Methylobacterium currus: one gene and its partner. The protein of the gene in region 2 interacts with the protein of the main gene of each other region in a pairwise test. Links are inferred from orthologs where the notes say so. Each region holds a gene or a part of one and is shown on either strand. Other genes may lie near its edges. The genes, in order: DA075_RS27310 and mobA.

Region 1 (16,585 bases), 5.6 Mb from region 2 along the record:
GTGCGCACGTAATCGCAGATGTAGACGTCCCGCGCCGCGCTCATGGGCTTCCCTCCCCGGCTTGATTTCGAAAAACCGGTACGGCTGTGCGCCGGTTCGATCAAGCCCCCGGATGCGGCCGCCCCGACCCGGTGCCGGCCTTGACAGAATGTCGCGGCGCCTTGTGCGGTGCGGTCGGAACCCCCAATGTTCCGCTCCGTGACCGGCCGCATCTGGACATCTCTCGCGCGTCTCTGCGCGACCGCCCTTCTCGGCCTCGGCTTCGCCCTTCTGGCGATGTCGGCGGCGGATGCCGCGTCCGGCCGTCCCGAGCCGGTCCTGCGCGCCAGCCACGGCGCCTCGCCGATGGCCAGCCTGCACGCGCATTGGGTGAAGAGCCCGGCCTGCACCCTCACGGCGGGCGGCGTCGACAATCCCCGTCCGGACGACAGCGGTGCGGCGAGCCCGAACCTCGCCTGCCCGACCGACGGCCCGGCCGCCTCCGCCGCCACGCTGCTGCCGCCGCGCCGCCTCGGCGCCCTGGTCCAGGCCGGTGCCGCCCTGCCCGAGCGCCCGCCGAAGGGCCGCGGCTGACGGCCCGCCCGTCGCTTCCGTGGCGGAAGCGGACGCACCGTCACATCTCCGCCTCCGAACGCTGCGAGCCTGACGGCTCGCCGCTGCCGCGTGGCCTTAGCGCCGACGCGCGTGCCCCGAGGCTCGCCCGATTGCGAGCCAGGACCGATCTTTGCCCGACCTTTGCCCGGACGCCCGGCGGCGCGACGCGCCCCGGCCGCTTCCCGAAAACCGCGCAGGAAAGACCCGCCCGTGACCCAACGCCGCCGCATCCTCCTCGGAGCGACCGCCCTCTTCCTCGGGCTCGCCGCCTGCAAGCCGGCCGAGCAGGCCGCCGCCCCCGCGGCCCCGGCCGCCCCGCCGGAAGTCTCGATCGTCACGGTCAAGCACCAGCCGATCCCCTACGAGCGCGACCTGCCGGGCCGGGCTGCCCCGACCCGCATCGCCGAGGTGCGGGCGCGCGTCGCCGGCCTCGTCATCAAGCGCACCTTCGAGCAGGGCAGCCAGGTCAAGGAGGGCGACGTCCTCTACAAGATCGACCCGATGCCGTTCCGGGCCGACCTCGCCAGCGCCGAGGCGACCCTCGCCAAGGCCGAGGCCGCCCTGGTGCTCGCGCGCCAGCAGGCCGAGCGCCTGGAGACCCTGCTCACCCGCCAGACCGCGAGCCAGGCCCAGTACGACGCCGCCTTCGCGGCCCAGAAGCAGGCCGAGGCCGAGGTCGCCGGCGCCAAGGCCGCACGCGACCGGGCCCAGCTCAATCTCGGCTACACCGACGTGCGGGCGCCGATCTCGGGCCGCATCGGCCGGGCGCTGGTCACGGAAGGGGCTCTCGTCGAGCAGGGCGGCGCCAGCAACCTGGCGACGATCCAGCAGCTCGACCCGATCTATGTCGACATCACCCAGTCGGTCGGCGAGCTGAACAAGCTGCGCCGCGACCTCGCCAGCGGCGAGCTCGACCGCCTCGCCGCCGACGTGGCGAGCGTGCGCGTGATCATGGATGACGGCTCGCTCTATCCCGAGCCCGGCCGCCTGCTGTTCTCCGACGTGACCGCCGATCCGAGCACCGGCCAGGTGACGCTCCGTGCCGTGGTGCCGAACCCGCACGGCGAACTCTTCCCCGGCATGTATGTGCGCGCCCGGATCAAGCAGGGCATCGATTCCGACGCCATCGCGGTGCCGCAGCAGGCGGTGCACCGCTCCAACGACGGCCGCGCCCAGGTCTGGCTCGTCGGCCAGGACGAGAAGGTGGTGCTCCAGCCGGTCGAGGTCGGTCCCGTCGTCGAGGGCCAGTGGGTGATCCGCGAGGGGCTGAAGGAGGGCGACCGGGTCGTCGCCGAGGGCTTCCAGAAGATCGTCGCCGGCACGAAGGTCGCGACCGTGCCGTTCGAGACCACCACGATGGCGGCGGCCGGAGCTGGCGCCCCGTCCGCGCCCGCCTCGACCGAGCAGCGCTGAGGGAGGGCACCACGTTGGCGAGCTTCTTCATCGACCGGCCGATCTTCGCCTGGGTCGTCGCACTGTTCATCTGTCTCGGTGGCGTGCTGACGATCCCGATGCTGCCGGTGGCGCAGTACCCGATCATCGCGCCGCCCTCGATCGCCCTCTCGACCGCCTTCCCGGGCGCCTCGGTCGAGGACCTCTATACCGGCACCACGCGCCTCATCGAGGATGAGCTGAACGGCGCGGCCAACATCCAGAGCTTCGAATCGGCGAGCGACTCGTTCGGCGTCGTCGAGATCACCGCGAACTTCGAGCCCGGCACCGATCCGGGCTATGCCGGCGTCGAGGTGCAGAACCGCCTCAAGCGCGTCGAGGCGCGGTTGCCGGCGGAAGTGCGCCAGCAGGGCATCCTGGTCGAGGAGGCCTCGGCTGCGACCCTCAACATCATCACCCTCGTCTCGAAGGACGGCTCGATGGACGAGGTCGCGCTCGGCGACTTCCTCATCCGCAACGTCATCAACGAGATCCGGCGCATCCCGGGCGTCGGCCGCGCCACCCTGTACTCGACCGAGCGCTCGTTGCGGGTCTGGATCGACCCCGACAAGCTGCGCGGCCTGTCGCTCAACGCCTCCGACGTGACCCAGGCGATCCAGCGCCAGAACGTCCAGATCGCGTCCGGCGCCGTCGGCGCCCAGCCGAGCCCGGAGGCGCACAAGGTCAACTTCCCGATCGTCGTGAAGGGCCAGATGCGGGCGCCCGAGGAGTTCGGCGCGGTCGTGCTGCGGGCGAACCCCGACGGCTCGACCGTGCGCCTGCGCGACGTCGCCCGGATCGAGCTCGGCGGCGAGGATTACAAGTTCACCACCCGCCTCAATGGCGGGCCAGCGGCCGGCATCTCGGTGACCCTCGCCCCCGACGGCAACGCCCTCGACACCGCCAAGGCGATCCGCGCCAAGATGGAGGAGCTGTCGCAGTTCTTCCCCGACACGGTGAAGTGGGACATTCCCTACGACATCACCCCTGCCGTCGAGGCGTCGATCGAGAAGGTGCTGCACACCCTCGTCGAGGCGGTGGTGCTGGTGTTCATCGTGATGTTCCTGTTCCTCCAGAACATCCGCTACACCCTGATCCCGACGATCGTGGTGCCGATCGCCCTGCTCGGCACCTGCACGATCATGCTGCTCGCCGGCTTCTCGATCAACGTGCTCACCATGTTCGGCATGGTGCTCGCCATCGGCATCCTGGTCGACGACGCGATCGTGGTGGTGGAGAACGTCGAGCGGATCATGGCCGAGGAGGGCCTGTCGCCCAAGGAGGCGACCCGCAAGGCGATGGGCCAGATCACCGGGGCGATCATCGGTATCACGCTGGTGCTCGTCGCGGTGTTCATCCCGATGGCGTTCTTCCCCGGCTCGGTCGGCATCATCTACCGCCAGTTCTCGATCGCGATGGTGACCTCGATCGCCTTCTCGGCCTTCCTGGCGCTCTCGCTGACGCCTGCGCTCTGCGCCACGCTCCTCAAGCCCGTCGAGCCCGGCCATCACCACGCCAAGCGCGGCTTCTTCGGCTGGTTCAACCGGATCGTCGACCGCGAGACCGCGCGCTACGGCCGCGGCGTCGCCTGGGCGGTGGCGAAGTCCGGCCGCATGATGGTGGTCTACCTGATCCTGGTGGCGGGCGTGGCCTACGCCTTCGTGCGCCTGCCCGAGGGCTTCCTGCCGGTCGAGGACCAGGGCTTCTTCACCGTCGACATCCAGACCCCGCCGGGCTCCTCGTTCAACCGCACGCTCGCGGCGGTGAAGAAGACCGAGGAGCACCTGCTGGCCCAGCCGGGCGTGGCGACCGTGACGATCGTCAACGGCTTCTCGTTCTCGGGCCAGGGCCAGATGACCTCGCAGGCCTTCGTGACGCTCAAGCCCTGGTCGCAGCGCGGCAAGGACCAGAGCGCCGCTGCCCTGGTGGCGGGCACCAACAAGGCGATGGCGAGCTACCGCGACGCGGTGATCCAGGCGCTCGAGCCGCCGCCGATCGACAACCTCGGCAACGCCTCGGGCTTCAGCTTCCGCCTCCAGGACCGGGCCCAAAAGGGCTACGCGGCCCTCATGGCCGCCCAGGAGCAGCTGCTGGCGCTGGCCCGCAAGAGCCCGATCCTCAAGAACGTCTATGTCGAGGGCCTTCCGCCCGCGCCGCAGGCGGAGCTGGTGATCGACCGCGAGAAGGCGGCGGCGCTCGGCGTCAACTTCGCCGACATCAACGACACGATCCAGGTCAATCTCGGCTCGGTCTACACCAACGACTTCCCCAACCGGGGCAAGATGCAGCGGGTGATCGTCCAGGCCGAGGACGGTCAGCGCCTCAACGCCACCGACCTGCTGAACTACGGCGTGAAGAACCACCTCGGCACGATGGTGCCGATGTCGTCCTTCGCCGACCTGAAATGGAGCGTCGGCCCGGCCCAGATCATCGGCTTCAACGGCTACCAGTCGGTCCGCTTCACCGGCGAGCCGGCGGCGGGCTTCACCTCGGGCGAGGCGATCGCCGAGATGGAGCGGCTGATGACCCAGCTGCCGAAGGGCTTCGGCTATACCTGGACCGGACAGTCGCTGCAGGAGAAGCAGGCCGGCTCGCAGGCGACGCTGCTGCTGGCCCTCTCGGTTCTGATCGTGTTCCTGTGCCTGGCGGCCCTGTACGAGAGCTGGTCGATCCCGCTCGCGGTGATGCTGGTCATCCCGCTCGGCGTGATCGGCTCGGTCGCCGGCGTGCTGATCCGCGAGATGCCGAACGACGTCTACTTCAAGATCGGCCTCATCACGATCATCGGCCTGTCGGCCAAGAACGCTATCCTGATCATCGAGTTCGCCCGCGAGCTGTGGAAGCCCGGCACCAGGCTGGTGCCGGCGACGATCGAGGCCTCGCGCCTGCGCTTCCGCCCGATCGTGATGACCTCGCTCGCCTTCATCTTCGGCGTCGTGCCCCTCGCCATCGCGACTGGCGCGGCCTCGAAGAGCCAGCAGGCGATCGGCACCGGCGTGATGGGCGGCATGATCTCCGCCACCGTGCTGGCGGTGATCCTGGTCCCGGTCTTCTTCGTGGTCGCGATGCGGTTCTTCCAGCGCCGGCGGGTGCGGGCGGAGAACCTGGACGCGGCACCGGGGGCGGTGCACGCGCCGGAGCCGGCGCGGGAGCCCGCGCACGGTCACTGACGGATCGCGCAGGCGGGCCGGCTCTTCCGGGCCGGCCCGCAACGATGCCGGGTGCCAATCTGACCTTCGCGCCGATGGCGCGGCTCCGTCGGCGGTGATCCCGGCCGCCGGACACCGTGGATTTCGGCCAGGAGCGGCGAGCGGACCGGCTACCACAAGCCCAGGCGGGACGTCGTATCGCGCCGTGTGGGATGGCGGCCGTCGCCCCCACCCGGACCCGATGCCTCAAATGCGACGCATCCCCCGCACGGGAGATCAACAGGTCTCGACTATTCTTGGGATCGCGACGGTAAGGCCGAGCGCCGAGGTGAGAAAATATTCTCTATCCCCAAGGAAACGTACGTCGTGACGAGCCTCAGTGCCCATTCGAGTCTGACGTCCCTCGCGAGACTGAAGACGTACTCCTCCATCCCGTCGGCCGACACCAAACGAGCGACGACCGGTTCGACGGCGCCTCCGGAGACGACCAGCTCCTCGGAGACACCCAAGCCGCCATCCTCCACGCCGATGTCGGTCGTTTGGTCGCGTGCCCCGGCTGATCGCGTGTCGCTGAGCACCATTCTCACGCTGCAAACCTCGGCACCCGACGAGAAGCCCAAAGACGTCGGGAGCGACGAAGCCTCCACCCAGGCAAGAACGGACGGCGACGTGGCTGGTGCCTCGCCCGATTCATCGAAAGGCCGGGTGGCACCGGGTGCGACCGGCGGACTCGGCTCCCTGAAAGAGGCCGACTCCGCCGGCGAAGGGGCGAACCTGCGGAACGCCAGCAATCGGGACGCGATCGGTTCACCCGCGCATGCTCTGGCTTATCAATCTGCCCAAAGCTTGCTCAAGCTCTACGCGTGACCGTCCTGTTCGCGGTGTTCGGCGAGCGTCGAACACCCCTGCCAATGGTCATTTCATGTTGGCATTGAAGATCCGGTCGAACTCGCCCGACGCCTTCGCCAGGTGCAGCCACTGGTCGACATAGGCCTTGAACACCGTGTCGCCGCGCGGCAGCAGGAAGCCCATCTCGCCGTATTGGAGCGGCTGGTCGGGGTTCACCGCGCAGAGGCCCGGATGCAGCGTCTGTTGCAGCTTTACCTCGACCGACTCGGCGACCATCACGTCGGCGCGCCCCTGAGCGATCTCCTGCCAGATGACGCGGTTGTCCGGGAAGAGCTGGATCTGCGCCTTGGCGAGGTTGGCGCGGGCGAATTTCTCGTTGGTGCCTCCCGGGTTGACGACGACGCGGGTCGCGGGCTGGTTGATCGCCTCCGTCGTCTGGTACTTGGAGACGTCGTCGCAGCGCACGATCGGCGCCTTGCCGTTGACGAGGTACATGTCGCTGAAGAAGGCCTCGCGCTGGCGCGGCAGCGTCACCGAGATGCCGCTCATCGCGACGTCGCACTTCGCCTTGAAGTCGGCGAGCAGGTTCGACCACTTGGTCTGGATGAAGACCGCCTCGGCATCGAGCGACTTGGCGAGGGAGCGGCCGAGATCGATGTCGATGCCGACGAAGTCGTTGGCGCCGTCGGGGCGGTACGAGAACGGCCGGTAGTCGCCGGTCGTGCAGATGTTCAGGACCTTGCGCTCGATGACCTGGTCGAGGCGCGAGGGCTCATCGGCCGCGAGGGCCTGCGTCGCCGCGAGCGCCAGCATCGCACCCGTCACCCACCGCGACGTCTTCGCACCCGCGCCCATGAATCCCACTCCCCGTCAGCTATGAATGTCACGGCGGCACCGTAAGGGCGCGACGGGACACCGTCCAGCTTACCCCGCGAAGGCGGGCGGACCGGGACCGGGTGCCCCGCCCCGCCACGGCCTCACGCTCCATCCGCCGCCATGACGAAGGCGTTGAGCTTGTTGCCGTCGGGATCGCGGAAATACGCCGCGTAGGAGCCGCCGCGCGGGCCCGGCTTCCCCTCGTCGCCGCCGCCGAGGTCGAGCGCCAGGCGATGCAGGCGGTCGACCTGCTCCCGGTCCTTCGCGGCGAGCGCCACCATGACGCCGTTGCCAACGCTGGCCGGGTTGCCGTCATAGGGCGTGATCAGCCCGATGCCGGCGCCGCCGGGCGTGCCCCAGGCGATGAAGCGGTCGCTCTCCATCATGCGGCCGGCGCCCATCTCCCGGGCCAGGGCGTCGTAGAACCGCGCCGCCCGCTCCAGGTCGTTCGTTCCGAGGGTCACGTAGCCGATCATGAGCGTCCCTTTCCCAGGCGGGATCCGCCCGTGTCGACGTCCGTAAGCCGCTTCCGGGGCGGACAGCCACTACTTTCGCCTCACCACAGCAGCGGATGGCGAAACACCTCGACCCGGTCCCCCTCCTCCACCCCCGTCATCGCCTCGGGCAGCTCGGCGAGACCGTCGCTGCCGGTGAGCGAGGACAGCACGCCGGCGCCGTCGCGGGGGAACTTCACCGCCTCCACCACGCCGTCGGTGCCCCGCCGTAGCGAGACGCGGACATATTCCCGCCGCCCCGCCTTCTTGGCGTAGCGGAAGGCCGCGCGGGCAGGCTCGCTCGGCGGGGCGTCGAGCCTGGCGCCGCCGAGACGGGCGAGCAGCGGGCGGACCACGAACAGCAGCGTGACGTAGACCGCGACCGGGTTGCCCGGCAGTCCCACGAAGGCGGTGTCGCCGATGAGCCCCATGGCGACCGGCCGGCCGGGCTTGATCGCGAGGCGCCAGAACACCAGCCGGCCCGCGGCCTCCACCGCCGCCTTGACGTGGTCCTCCTCGCCGGTCGAGACGCCGCCCGAGGTGAGGATGAGGTCGTGGCCGCTCGCGGCCGCGCGCAGGCGCTCGGGCAGGAGGGCGGGATCGTCGCGCAGGATGCCGAGATCGCTCACCTCGGTCCCGAGGCGGCGCAGCAGCGCGACGAGGAGCACGCGGTTCGAATCGTGGATCGCGCCGGGCCGCAACGGAGCGCCCGGCTCGGCCAGCTCGTCGCCGGTCGAGAACACCGCGACACGCAGGCGGCGGCGCACCGCGATCCGAGCGTGGCCGGTGGCCGCGGCGAGCGCCAGGTCGGGCGGGGTCAGGCGGCGACCGGCGGGGATCACGAGGCTGCCGCGGCGGACATCCTCGCCGGCGAGCCGCCGGTTGGCGCCTGGCTGGAGGCCGGCGGGCAGCGCGACCGCGTCGCCCTCGCGCCGCGCGTCCTCCTGCATGAACACCGTATCGGCCCCCGGCGGCATCGGCGCCCCGGTGAAGATCCGCATCGCGCATCGTGCGAGCGCCGCGCCCTCCGGCGCGGCGCCAGCGGGCAGGCGGCCGCGCACCGGCAGCACGGTCTCGGTCCCGGCGGCGAGATCGGCGAAGCGCACGGCGTAGCCGTCGACGGCGGAATTGTCGAAGGGCGGCAGGTCGAGGCCGGCCGTCACGTCCGCGGCGGCGATCCGCCCGTCGGCCTCGATCAGGGGCAGCGTCTCGATCCCGGCGAGCACCGGCAGCCGCTCGCCGATCAGGGCGGCGGCCTCGTCCACCGAGAGCAGCGGGCCGCCGAAGGCGAAGCAGTCGTCAGTCAGCTGCGCCATGAGTTTCGACCCTTTGAGATTCAAGCCTCTCCAGCACCGCGGCGAGAGGCTCGGACCGCGCCAGCACGATATCGGCCACGGCCTCCACCGCGTCGAGGGGCACGACCGGCCGGCCGGCCTCCGGGAAGGGATGGTCGCTCGCCACCGCGACGATGCGGGAATCATCCGGGTGGAGCGGAGGGCGGCCATTGGCGTGGCGGTAGACCTCGAGCTTCGGATGCGCCTCGCGCTTGAAGCCCTCGATCACCACAAGGTCGCACGGCCCGAGCCGCCGCAGCAGGGCGGAGAGGCGCGCCTCCTCCTCGACCTCGCGGATCTGCACATTGCGGCGGCTCGACGACACGATCACCTCGGTCGCTCCCGCCTCGCGATGGCGGAACGAATCCTTGCCGGGTTGGTCGACCTCGAAGGCATGGTGGGCGTGCTTGACCGTCGCCACCCGCAAGCCCCGGGCGCGGAAGGCCGGGATCAGCCGCACCAGCAGCGTCGTCTTGCCCGCACCCGACCAGCCGGCAAGCCCGATGACCCGCATCGTCACGCTCCTGCCCGCGTGAAGCCGAGGCCGGCGAGCTCGGCGGCGAGACCTTCATCATCGAGGAGGCTCAGGAACGCCGCCAGGGCCGGCTCGTCGCGGCGCGCCTCCCGGTAGGCGAAATCGTAATGCTCCTCGGTGAGCGGCAGGAAGCCGAGGCCGTAATCCTTCGCCACCGTGGAGATCGCCACGCCCCAATCGGCCCGGCCCTGCGCCACCGCCGCGGCGACCGCGTTGTGCGAGCGCGGCTGGTTCCAGTAGCCGGCAGGCCGGGCGCCGTTCAAAAGCCCCTCGATCAGGGCCCGCGTGCCGGCGCCGGTATTGCGGTTGACCATCACGGCCGCGTCGTCGGCGAGGAGCCGGCTCACCGCGTCTTTCGCCGAGACGCCCTCGAAGCGGGGATCGCCGGCGCGGAACACCACGCCCTGAAGCCGGCGCCAGCCCGGCGCCAGGGCGAGGCCGGCGGTGAGGTAGGGCGCATTGTAGCGCCCGGTCTCGGGGTCGAGCAGGTGCATCGCCGCGAGGTCGCATTCCCCCCGGCGCAAGGAGGCGAGCCCCCCGGCGGAGCCGACCCAGAGGGTGCGGGCCGACACGCCGCGGCCGGCGAGACGCCCGACCAGGCGGTCGAGGCCGAGGCAGTGGCTGCCGACGATCATCAGGTCCGGCGGCCGTGCCGCCCGGCCGATCCGGGACACGCGCACCGTCTCGCCGGCCTCGATCCCCGCCCGGGTCGCCGGCACGGCGAAGAACCCGTCGGCCTGCGAGAAGGCCGTGACCGCCCCCGAGCCCTTGGCGAGCGGCAGCGCCACCAGCCCATCCGTGCCGCGGGAGAGCGCCGCCATCACGTATTCGGTCCGGCCGAGCTCCGAGGGCAGGCGCTGCGGCAGTCGCGCCTCCACGCTTTCCTCCTCGCGGGCCGGCAGGCCGGCGAGGGCCCGGATCAGCGGCACCACGAATTCGTGGAAGGTGAACATCGCGGAGGTCGGGAAGCCCGGCAGCACCACCACCGGCACGTCGCCGGCCTTGGCCAGGCAGAGCGGCTTGCCGGGCTTCAACGCCACGCCGTGGACCAGGATGCCGGGCTGGCCCAGCCGCGACAGGATGCGATGGGAGACGTCGCCCGCCCCCTTCGAGGTTCCGCCCGACAGGACCACGAGGTCGGCCGACGCAAGGGCACCGTTCAGCGCCGCTTCCAAAGCCGCCTCGTCGTCCGGCACGATGCCGCCCGGCAGGGCGAGGCCGCCATTCTCGGTCACGCTCGCCGCCACGATGGCGCCGTTCGAATCGTAGAGCTTTGCCGGCGCCAGGGACGACCCCGGCGCCAGCAATTCGTCCCCGGTGGAGAGCACCGCGACGCGGGGCCGGCGCACGACCGGGACCTCGGCGAGGCCGCAGGCTGCCAGCATGCCGATCTCGCGGGCGGTCACCAGGGTGAAGCGGCGCAGCACCGTCTCGCCCCGCGCCATGTCGGCGCCGGCATAGCCGACGAACCGGCCAGGGCCGGCCGGCTGGCTCAAGGCGATCCCCGGCTCGGGGCCGTCCTCGAACTCGGTCGCCTCGATCATCACCACCGCGTCGGCGCCGCGGGGCAGCACGCCGCCGGTGGCGATCGGCGTCGCGGTGCCGGGACCGACCGTGAGCGCCGGCGCGACCCCGCAGGCCAGGATCTCGCGGTTGAGGACGAGGCGGCGCGGCTCCGCCTCGCTGGCGCCGTCCGTGTCGGCGCTGCGCACCGCGAAACCGTCCACCAGGGCGCGGTCGAAGGGCGGCACGTCGATCGGCGAGGCGATGTCGGCGGCGAGCACCCGGCCCAGGGCCTCCGGCAGCGGCACGGTCTCAGGGAGCAGGGGCGCGTGCGGCACGGCCTCGCGCCAGCGCGCCATCGCCTCGTCCCGGCTCACCACCGCCAGGAACTGCTCCTGGCGCGCGGCGGCGGCGAGGCGGGCGAGGAAGGTATCGGCAAGCGGACGGGTCAAAGCGGCAGCACCTCGACGGCGGTCCCGGCGGGATAGCCCTCGTGGGCCGGCGGCACCAGCAGGGCGGCATCGGCCCGGGCCAGGCGGTGAAGCGGGATCTCGGCCCCGCCGAGGGGTTCGACGCCGGACGCCGTCCGATGCAGGAACACCGCCTCGGTGAGGCCGATGACGGAGGCGACCTTGCGGGTAAGGGGTAACGTCGGCGTCGTCTCCGGACCGGCACCGGCGAGGGCAGCCAGCAGCGGCCGACCCAGCGCGAGCCAGGCGGCGAGGGTTGCGTCCGGCCGGCCCGGCAGCAGCAGCACCGGCCGCCCCGCCGCCTCGCCGAAGCCGGCGCTCTCGCCGGGCCGAAGGGCGATGCCGTGGGCATGGAGGCGTCCGGCCCGTGCGAGCGCCGAGGCGGTGATGTCACGCCGTCCCAGTCCGGTCCCGCCGATCACCACCACGGCGTCGGCGCCGGGCGCCAGGATGGCGTCGGCGAGGGGATCGACCTCCGCCGGCCGCGCCGCCGGTTCGGCGACGCCGCCGCGGGCGGCGATCCAGGCGCCGAGCAGCGGCGTGAGGGTGTCGGGCACCGCCGCGAGGAGCCGCAGGCGTGGCCGGCGCACCGTCAGCTGCGCGAGTCCGGCCGCGGCGAGGGCGAGGGCCTGCAGCGCGGTCACCCGCTCGCCCGCCATGACGAGGCGCGCGCCGGACGGCATTTCGGCGCCGGGAGCCCGCGTTCCCTCCCCTGCGGCGACCTCGACCTCGATCTCCAGCGGCTCGCCACCGGCCGCCTCCGGCGGCACCGCCTCTGGCGGCACCGCCTCTGGCGGCACCGCCTCTGGCGGCAGCAGGGCGTCGGCGTCGGCGGGCAGCGGCGCACCGGCCTCGACCCAGGCGGGGGCACGGGCGAGCCGCACCGGCGCGTAGGGCGAGGCGCCGACGATCGCGGCGGCGCTCACCGCCCAGCCGTCACGCAAGGCGGTCCGCGCCTCCGGCCGGCCGGTTCCGACCACGATGTCCCGCGCAGCCACGGTGCCCCCGGCCTCGGCCGTCCCCGTCTCCACGGCCGCGACCGGACGCGCCAGGGCGGCGAGCGCCGCCACGGCCTCGGCGACGGGCATCAGCGCGGTCGTGGATGCCCGCGGCGTCACCGGCGGGCGCCCGGATGGGGTGGCGAGGCCATGGTCTGGTCCTGATCCCGGAACGAAGGGTGAGCCGATGCGGCAAGCGCCGGCCCGGATCAAGGTTTCGGCGCCGGGCGGGGGAGCCGGCGGAGAAAATGTCGCGGAAATCCGCGCTCCGCGACCGGTGCGGCGCCATCCGGCGGCCGTGACGGCGGGACGGTCCCTCCTCCCGTCGCCGACGCGCTCCGGAACCGCCCCGATGCTCCGGTCGCCCCGGGGAGGACCGGCGAGGGTGCTACGCAGGAGCCCCCTGCTCCGCCGCCACGATGTCGGCATCGGTCACCCCCTCAATCGGCTTGCCGATCTTGAGGGCCCGGGTCGGCATGCGGGCGCGCATCAGCAGGATCACCGTCTCGGTGTCCGGGCAGCCGGGATCGGCGCAGGCGATCTCGTTCACCGAGAGGGCGTCCTCATCCGTGAGCGCCAGCATGCGGCGGGCCCGGGCCGTCAGGTCCTGGCGCGCCGAGGCTTGCTCCCGCGCCCGGGCGCGCAAGGCCTGGAGGCTCGGGAACATCGGTGCCGGGACCATGGGTGCCTCAGACCGAGCCCGGCTCCCAGGCCGGGAACGGATCGGGCAGGGTCCGGTCCGCCGTCACGAAGCCGCGCTCCGATCCGACGAGGCAGTCATCGAGGGCATGCCGGATCGCCGCCTCGTCGAGCCCGGTGCCGATGAAGACGAGTTCCTGGCGCCGGTCGCCCCACACGTCGCTCCAGTGGCGGGCGAGTTGGTCGCGCCATTCGGGATGATCGGGCCAGCGCGAGCGCGGCACCGCGGCCCACCAGCGCCCGAGCGGCGTCACCCGCGCGGCGGCGCCGGCGAGCGACCATTCCCCGACCCAGTCCGGCCGGGTCGCGAGCCAGAAATGGCCCTTGGCCCGGATCAGGCCCGGCCAGGTGGCTTTGGTGAAGGCGTCGAAGGCCGCCGGGTGGAACGGCCGGCGCGCCCGGTAGACGAAGGAGCCGATGCCGTATTCCTCGGTCTCGGGCACGTGCTCGGCGGCACCGTACAATTCCTTGTACCAGAGCGGATGGGCCTGGGCCTTCTCCTCGCTGAACAGGCCGGTCTCCAGGATGGCCCCGAGGGGCACCCGGCCGAACCCGGCCTCGACGATCCGGGCATCGCCGTTGAGGCCGCGCACGACCTTGCGCACGAGGTCGCGCTGCTCGGGGCCGACGTCGTCGGCCTTGTTGATCACCACCACGTCGGCGAACTCGATCTGCTCGACCAGGAGGTCGACCAGGGTGCGCGTATCCTCCTCGCCCGCGGTCTCGCCGCGGTCGCGCAGGAAGTCGTGCGAGCCGTAATCGCGCAGCAGGTTCACCGCGTCGACCACCGTCACCATCGCGTCGAGGCGGGCGACGTCCGACAGGGAATGCCCGGCCTCGTCGCGGAACGAGAAGGTGCTGGCGACGGGCAGCGGCTCGGAGATGCCGGTGCTCTCGATCAGGAGCGCGTCGAAGCGGCCCTCCTCGGCGAGGCGGCGCACCTCCCGCATCAGGTCGTCGCGCAGGGTGCAGCAGATGCAGCCATTGGTCAGCTCGACCAGGCGCTCGTCGGTGCGCGACAGGCCGGCCTCGCCGGCCCGGACGAGGTCGGCGTCGATGTTCACCTCGCTCATGTCGTTGACGATGACGGCGACCCGGCGCCCTTCGCGGTTGGCGAGCACGTGGTTGAGAAGGGTCGTCTTGCCCGCGCCGAGGAAGCCGGACAGGACGGTGACGGGCAGGCGGGACTTTTGCGGGCGAGCGTCGGGCATGGGCACCTCCAAATTTGTAACAATATAACATTTCTCTCGCTGTCAAGGTCGGAGCCCGTGGCGTTCCGGCGCCTTCCGGACCCGGGACCCGGGCGCGTAGACCCGGCACGCCCCGCCAGGACCGTTCCCGCATGCCGACCTCCCTCCGCCTCGCCGCGCTTCTCGCCGCTCTCCTGGGTCTTCTCGCCGGCACGTCCCGCGCCGAGGCGCCGATGCGCGGCCATGGCGGCCCGGTGCGGGCGCTTGCCGTGACGGCGGACGGGCAGCGGGCGCTCTCCGGCAGCTTCGACGCCTCGGCGATCCTATGGTCGGTGGAGGACGGGACGGCGCTCCGGGTGCTGCGGGCCCATGACGGGGCGGTGAACGCGGTGGCTTTCCTGCCCGATGGCGGGCTCCTCACCGGTGGCGAGGACGGGCGCGTCATCCTCTGGCGCGAGGGTCCCGAGCCGGAGCGGATCCTGGCGACTCATGCAGGCCCGGTCTCCGGCCTCGCGGTGGCGCCGGACGGGCGGCGGGTCGCCTCGTCGTCCTGGGACGGCAGCGCCCGGATCACGCCCCTCGACGGCGGTCCCGCCCTGGTGCGGGAGGGACATCTGGGCAACGTCAACGGCGTCGCCTTCCTGCCCGACGGGCGCCTCGTCACCGCGGGCTACGATGCGAGCGTCCGGATCTGGCCCGAGACCGGTCCTCCGCTCACGGTGCCGTTCGAGGCCCCGGTCAACGCCGTGGCGGCCGCGCCCGACGGCGAGATCGCGGCGGGAGCCGCCGACGGGACGCTGCACCTGCTGCGGCCGGACGGCACCTCCCGGGTGCGCCTCGAGATCGGCCCTCGTCCGGTGGTGGCCCTGTCGCTCTCGCCCGACGGGCGCAGGCTCGGCGCCGCGACGGTCGGTGGCGCGGTGGCGGTGGTCGACCGGGCCGAGGCGCGTGTGCGGCTCACCCTGGTCGGGCCCGGCCTGCCGGTCTGGTCGCTGGCCTTCCGCGGCCCCGACGAGCTCGTCACCGGCGGCGGCGACCGGCTGGTGCGGCGCTGGGATCTCGCCACCGGCGAGCCGATCGGGCCGCTCGCCATGAGCCGCCCGGCGGACGCGCTCGCGGCTTACGCGGGCGATCGGGGCGCGGAGGTGTTCCGCGCCTGCGAGGCCTGCCACACCCTGACCCCGGACGGCGGCAACCGGGCCGGGCCGACCCTCCACGGCGTGTTCGGCCGCCGCATCGCGACGGTGCCCGGCTACGCCTATTCCCCGGCCTTCCGTCGGCTCGACATCGTGTGGACGCCCGAGACCATCGCCCGCCTGTTCGAGATCGGCCCCGCCCGCTTCACCCCCGGCACCAAGATGCCGGAACAGACGATCGGTGCCGCGGAGGACCGGGCGGCCCTGGTGCGGTTCCTGGAGAAGGCGACGCGGTGAGCCTCAGGCGTCCCGCGCCCGGATGTAATCCTCCGAGGTCCGCGGCCGGTTCTCCTGTGCGGCATGCGGGTCGAACCCCTCGGTGAGGACGTGCGAGACCCGGCAGGTGTCGCACATCATCAGGGCCTTGATCCGCTGCTCGCCCGCCTGGCCCGCGAACATCCAGTGCCGGTCGCGCAACCGGCCGATCACCCGCTCGACGGTGCTGCGGGTGCCGAAGGGCTTGCCGCACGTGACGCAGTCGAACGGCTCCTCCTCCTTGAGGACCCGGCGCGGGGCCGTCCAGGCGGCGAAGTCGAGCTGCGGGATCAGGCCGATCGCGTCCTCCGGGCAGGTCGCGGCGCAGAGGCCGCATTGCACGCAGGCGCTCTCGGCGAAGGTCAGGCGCGGGTGGTCGGGATCGTCGGCCAGCGCCCCGGTCGGGCAGGCGCCGACGCAGGCGTGGCAGAGGGTGCAGGCTTGCGCCCTGAAATCGAGGCCGCCGAACGGCGCGCCGGCATCGAGCGGCACATGGTCGGTGGGCTGTGGCGCGGCGTGGCGCATCTCCGAGACCGCGAAGCGCAGGACGCTGCGCACGTCGCCGTCCGGCATGAAACCCGACGGCACCGGGGCGGGCGTGCCGCGGGCGCCGGCGCCGAGGGCGGCGCCCAAGGCATCGGGATCGTCGGTCTCGATCAGCGAGACCACCGGATCGCCCGCGCCCGACCCGTAGCCGAGGGCCTGCGCCACCGCGTCGAACCGGGCGGCGTTGCGCCGGAGGGCGGCGACGTCGTGCTTCGGCCTGGCCCGGACGAGGAACCGCACCGCGCTTGCGCCGTAGGCGAAGGCCGCGGCGATCGTCTCGGGACCGATCTGCGTCACCTCGTTGACGGGGAACGGCAGCACGTCGGCCGGCAGCCCGTCGCCGTACCGGGCGAGCGCGTCGATCAGGGGGGCGCCATGCGCCTCGTCGTGGATCAGCACCACCGGGGCGGTGCCGCCCGCCTTGTGGAAGGCACCGAGCAGGGTGCGCAGGCGCCGCAGCAGCGCG
Region 2 (4,210 bases):
GAGCGCCGCGCCCGACCAGAACACCGTCTATCTCGACACCAAGGACGGCCGCGTCACCATCCAGCTGCGCCCCGACCTCGCACCCAAGCACGTCCAGCAGATCAAGACGCTGACGAAGCGCGGCTTCTACAACGGCATCGTCTTCCACCGCGTCATCGACGGCTTCATGGCCCAGACCGGCGACCCGACCGGCACCGGCATGGGCAAGTCCGACCTGCCGAACATCCCGGCGGAGTTCTCCAAGGCGCCGTTCAAGCGCGGCACCGTCGGCATGGCCCGCTCGCAGGACCCGAACTCGGCCAATTCCCAGTTCTTCATCTGCTTCGGCGACGCCTCGTTCCTCAACAACCAGTACACGGTGGTGGGCGAGGTGACCTCGGGCATGGACGTGGTCGACAAGATCAAGAAGGGCTCGTCGGCCCAGAACGGCACCGTGCAGAGCCCGGACAAGATCGTCCGGATGAGCCTGGCGCAGGACGGCCAGTAAGGCCTTGCGCGGCGGGCGCTCGTCGAGCGGAATCGTGTCGAGCGGAATCTCGGCCGGCCTCGCGCTGACTGTCTCGGCCTCGCACGCCGCCGCGCAGTTCGACGTCTATGACAACCCCTCGGTGCTCTCGCTGCCGACGACCCTGCGGGCGACCGTGCGGGTGCCGGTGGCGAGCCCGCCGCCGGGGGCCGCCGACACCCTCGTCGACACCCTCGTGGCGCTCTATCCCCGGCTCGCCGCCTGCTGGCGCCCGCCGGCCGGCCTCGGGGCCGCCGCGATCACCGCGCGCTTCGCCCTGCGGCGGGACGGGAGCCTTCAGGGCACGCCGCGGATCACCTTCGCGCGCGTCGCGGATGAGCGCCGCACCGCCCTCGTCGCCGAGACTGTCTCGTCCCTCGCCCGCTGCACCCCGGCGCGGCTGACGGCGGGGCTCGGCGGCGCCGTCGCGGGGCGTCCCATCGCCCTGCGTTTCGTCTACTCTGGTCCGAATCAAGGAGACCGACCATGACCGACAGCAACCGACTCGTGATGGAGACCAGCAAGGGCCGCGTGGTCATCGAACTGCGCCCCGACCTCGCCCCCAACCACGTCGAGCGGATCAAGACCCTCTCGCAGCAGGGCTTCTACGACGGCGTGCCGTTCCACCGCGTCATCGACGGCTTCATGGCCCAGACCGGCGACCCGACCGGCACCGGCACCGGCGGCTCCGACCTGCCGGACCTGAAGGCCGAGTTCAACGCCGAGCCGCACGTGCGCGGCACCTGCTCGATGGCCCGCACCAACTTCCCGCACTCGGCCAACTCGCAGTTCTTCATCTGCTTCGGCGACGCCAAGTTCCTCGACCGCCAGTACACGGTGTGGGGCAAGGTGGTCGAGGGCATGGAGGTGATCGACCAGATCAAGCGCGGCGAGCCGGTGCGCGATCCCGACACCATCACGTCGATGCGCGTCGAGGCGTAAGCCTGCACTTGAACCCTCCCCCTTCTGCGGGGGAGGGTGGTCCCGGCGTCAGCAGGGGCCGGGCCGGGACGAAGTCCCGCAAGAGAGCCGGCGCGACGCTGATCCAGACGGCGCCCGTCAGGATGGTCGCGACCTCTCCGGAAGCGGCGTCCCCTCGCCCGGCCCGCTCCGCGGGACACCCTCACCCGCAGAGGGGGAGGGGGAAACCAGTGCCTTACTGAATCGGCGTTCGACCCTCGCCTGCCACCAGCCGCTCCGCTGCGGCAAAGTCCGCCGGCGTGTTGAGGTTCAGGAACGGGTCCACCGGCTCGGTCTCCCAGGCCGCCTCCGCCGCGTTGTGCCGGGCGATCCACATGCCGACCCGCCGCAGGCCCCGCTCCACCAGGGCCGCCCGCAGGTCGTGGCGCAAGGACACCGCCCACAATCCGTTGACGAAGTGCAGCTGCCCGCCGGAGGCCGCGACCGCCATGTCCACGCCGTCGCGGGCACGCGCCGCGTGCAGGCGAGCGACGAAGTCGTCCGGCAGGAACGGCGTGTCGCCGGCGACGCTCGCGACGTAAGCCACGTCCGGGCGGTGCGCGGCGCAGAAATCGAGGGCGGCGAGCACGCCGGCGAGCGGCCCCGGCGCGTCGGGCACCGAATCCGGCACCACGAAGCCCGTGAAGGCGCGAAACCGGCCTGCATCGCCGTTGGCGTTGAGGATCAGGCCGGCAGAGCATTGCGGCCGCAGCCGCTCGGCCACCCGCTCGAGCAAGGTCCTGCCGCCGAGCCGGAGCAGCGGCTTGTCGCCGCCGCCCATCCGGCGGGAGAGCCCGCCGGCCAGGATCACCCCGAGGGTCGGGGACGCGCTCACTCGATCACGATCCGGGGCGCCGGGCGCGGGCCGGCGCCGCCGCTGAGATTGGCCCAGAGGCTGGCGGCGATCGCCCGGTAGGCGGCGGCCTGCGGCCCGTCCGGATCGACCGCCACGACGGGACGGCCGGAATCGGAGGATTCGCGGATCGTCATGTTGAGCGGCACCTCGCCGAGGAACGGCACGCCGAGGGTCTCGGCCTCGTGGCGGGCGCCGCCATGGCCGAAGATGTGCGAGGTGCCGCCGCAATGCGGGCAGACGAAGGTCGCCATGTTCTCGACCACGCCGAGGATCGGCACCTCGACCCGGCGGAACATCGTCACCGCCCGGCGCGCGTCGATCAGCGCGAGGTCCTGCGGCGTCGAGACGATCACCGCCCCGGCCAGGGGCGTCGCCTGCGCCAGCGTCAGCTGCGCGTCGCCGGTGCCGGGGGGCATGTCGACGATCAAGACGTCGAGCTCGCCCCAGGCGACCTCGCGCAGGAGCTGGGTCAGGGCCGATTGCACCATCGGGCCGCGCCAGATCATCGCCGTGTCGGCGGAGATCAGGAAGCCGATCGACATCACCGCGAGGCCGTAGCCGTTGAGCGGCACGATGCGCTGGCCTTGCGGCGTGTTGATCGTCTCCGGCTTGCGGTCGAGGCCGAAGAGCTTCGGGACCGAGGGGCCGTAGATGTCGGCGTCGAGCAGGCCGACCTTGAGACCTTGCGCCCGAAGCGCCAGGGCGAGGTTGCAGGCGGTGGTCGATTTGCCGACGCCGCCCTTGCCCGAGGCCACCGCCACGATGTGGCGCACGCCCGGCAGGGCCGGGCCGGGCCGGGGACCGCCCTGAGCGCCACCCTGGGGGCCGGGCGCGGCGGGGCGCGGGGCCCGGCCGGCACCAGGTCCGGCACTCGGTCCGCGCTCGGCGGTGAGGCTCGCGAGCGCCGCCTTGACGCCGGGAACTTTCAGGACCGCGATCTCGGCCGCCTGCCGCACCGCCTCGAAGGCCTTGGCCTCCGGCGGCGCGATGCCGATCGAGAAGACCACCCGGCCCGAAGGATCGATGACGATCTCCGACAGGCGGCCGGAGGCCGGCAGGCTGGTCCCCGCCGCATCGACCGTCACGCCCGCGAGCGCCTTCAGCACGTCGTCCCGGGTGATCGCCACGTCGCCTCGCTCCTCATCCGCGGATCGTCTCTCCGGGTCATGTAACCCTTGCGCCGGGAAACGCCAGCGCGGCGGGGGCGGCCATCGGTGGGGGGACCGTGGGGTGCGGGCCTCGCGGGCCGGTTTCCCGCTCTCGAGCGCCGGCTGCAGCGAGATCCTGCGCGGCGGCACCTCTACGGGCCCGCTTCGCCGACGCGGTGCGCCTCGCCGCCGAAGCCCGGGGCGAGGACCCGTTCGGCTACCGGGTTGAGTTCGTCAACCTCGCCCGGGCCGCCGAGACCGCCACGGCTCTGGCGCCGCGCTGACGCCTATCCCGGCAGGAAGGCTCGCGCGCCGGTGCCGGCGTCCCGCACCTCCTCGACCGGCGCGCCGTAGAGCCGGCTCAGGGCGGGGGCGTCCAGCACCTCCGCCACCGGGCCGGCGGCGAGGGCCAAGCCGCCGCGCAGGAGGAGCGCCCGGTCGGCGTAGCGGGCGGCCTGGTTGGGGTCGTGGGTGGTGAAGAGGAGGCCGAGCCCGTCGGCGCGCAGGCGCAGGATCTCGGCCATCACCCGGCCCTGGTTGCCGAAGTCGAGGCTCGCCGTCGGCTCGTCGAGGACCACGATGCGCGGCTCCTGGGCGAGGGCCCGGGCGACCAGCACCAATTGGCGCTCGCCGCCCGAGAGCCGCGTCACCGGGCGCTCGGCGAGGTGGGCGATGCCCATCCGGGCGAGCGCGCTCTCCGCCGCCGCGTGGTCGGCGCGCGAGGGGGCGGAGAGCAGGCCG

What was found.
Region 1: the proteins of mobA (region 2) and DA075_RS27310 interact in binary tests that used the Escherichia coli proteins (3 or more experiments, as listed by UniProt). The link is inferred for Methylobacterium currus from one-to-one orthologs.

What each region holds. Positions count from the first base shown.
Region 1 is NZ_CP028843.1:5,949,835-5,966,419, forward strand. What follows is about bases 6,583-9,577. They hold DA075_RS27310 (molybdopterin molybdotransferase MoeA), read right to left. Parts: upstream 8,710-9,577; coding sequence 7,456-8,709; downstream 6,583-7,455. Other genes in these bases: DA075_RS27300 (transporter substrate-binding domain-containing protein), read right to left, coding at 6,583-6,878; DA075_RS27305 (VOC family protein), read right to left, coding at 7,001-7,375; mobB (molybdopterin-guanine dinucleotide biosynthesis protein B), read right to left, coding at 8,693-9,241; DA075_RS27320 (molybdopterin biosynthesis protein), read right to left, coding at 9,244-9,577. Outside these bases: pcaF (3-oxoadipyl-CoA thiolase), read right to left, coding at 1-44; DA075_RS27280 (hypothetical protein), read left to right, coding at 187-573; DA075_RS27285 (efflux RND transporter periplasmic adaptor subunit), read left to right, coding at 805-2,007; DA075_RS27290 (efflux RND transporter permease subunit), read left to right, coding at 2,022-5,195; DA075_RS36125 (hypothetical protein), read left to right, coding at 5,541-6,041; more of DA075_RS27300, read right to left, coding at 6,090-6,582; more of DA075_RS27320, read right to left, coding at 9,578-11,217; DA075_RS27325 (molybdopterin-binding protein), read right to left, coding at 11,214-12,323; DA075_RS27330 (hypothetical protein), read right to left, coding at 12,622-12,915; zinc metallochaperone GTPase ZigA, read right to left, coding at 12,923-14,143; DA075_RS27340 (hypothetical protein), read left to right, coding at 14,275-15,555; DA075_RS27345 (4Fe-4S binding protein), read right to left, coding at 15,559-16,585. UniProt on the Escherichia coli protein: Catalyzes the insertion of molybdate into adenylated molybdopterin with the concomitant release of AMP.
Region 2 is NZ_CP028843.1:359,856-364,065, forward strand. What follows is about bases 482-3,478. They hold mobA (molybdenum cofactor guanylyltransferase MobA), read right to left. Parts: upstream 2,301-3,478; coding sequence 1,662-2,300; downstream 482-1,661. Other genes in these bases: DA075_RS01690 (peptidylprolyl isomerase), read left to right, coding at 482-487; DA075_RS01695 (hypothetical protein), read left to right, coding at 519-995; DA075_RS01700 (peptidylprolyl isomerase), read left to right, coding at 992-1,447; DA075_RS01710 (Mrp/NBP35 family ATP-binding protein), read right to left, coding at 2,297-3,448. In the rest of the region: more of DA075_RS01690, read left to right, coding at 1-481; DA075_RS01715 (ABC transporter ATP-binding protein), read right to left, coding at 3,757-4,210. UniProt on the Escherichia coli protein: Transfers a GMP moiety from GTP to Mo-molybdopterin (Mo-MPT) cofactor (Moco or molybdenum cofactor) to form Mo-molybdopterin guanine dinucleotide (Mo-MGD) cofactor.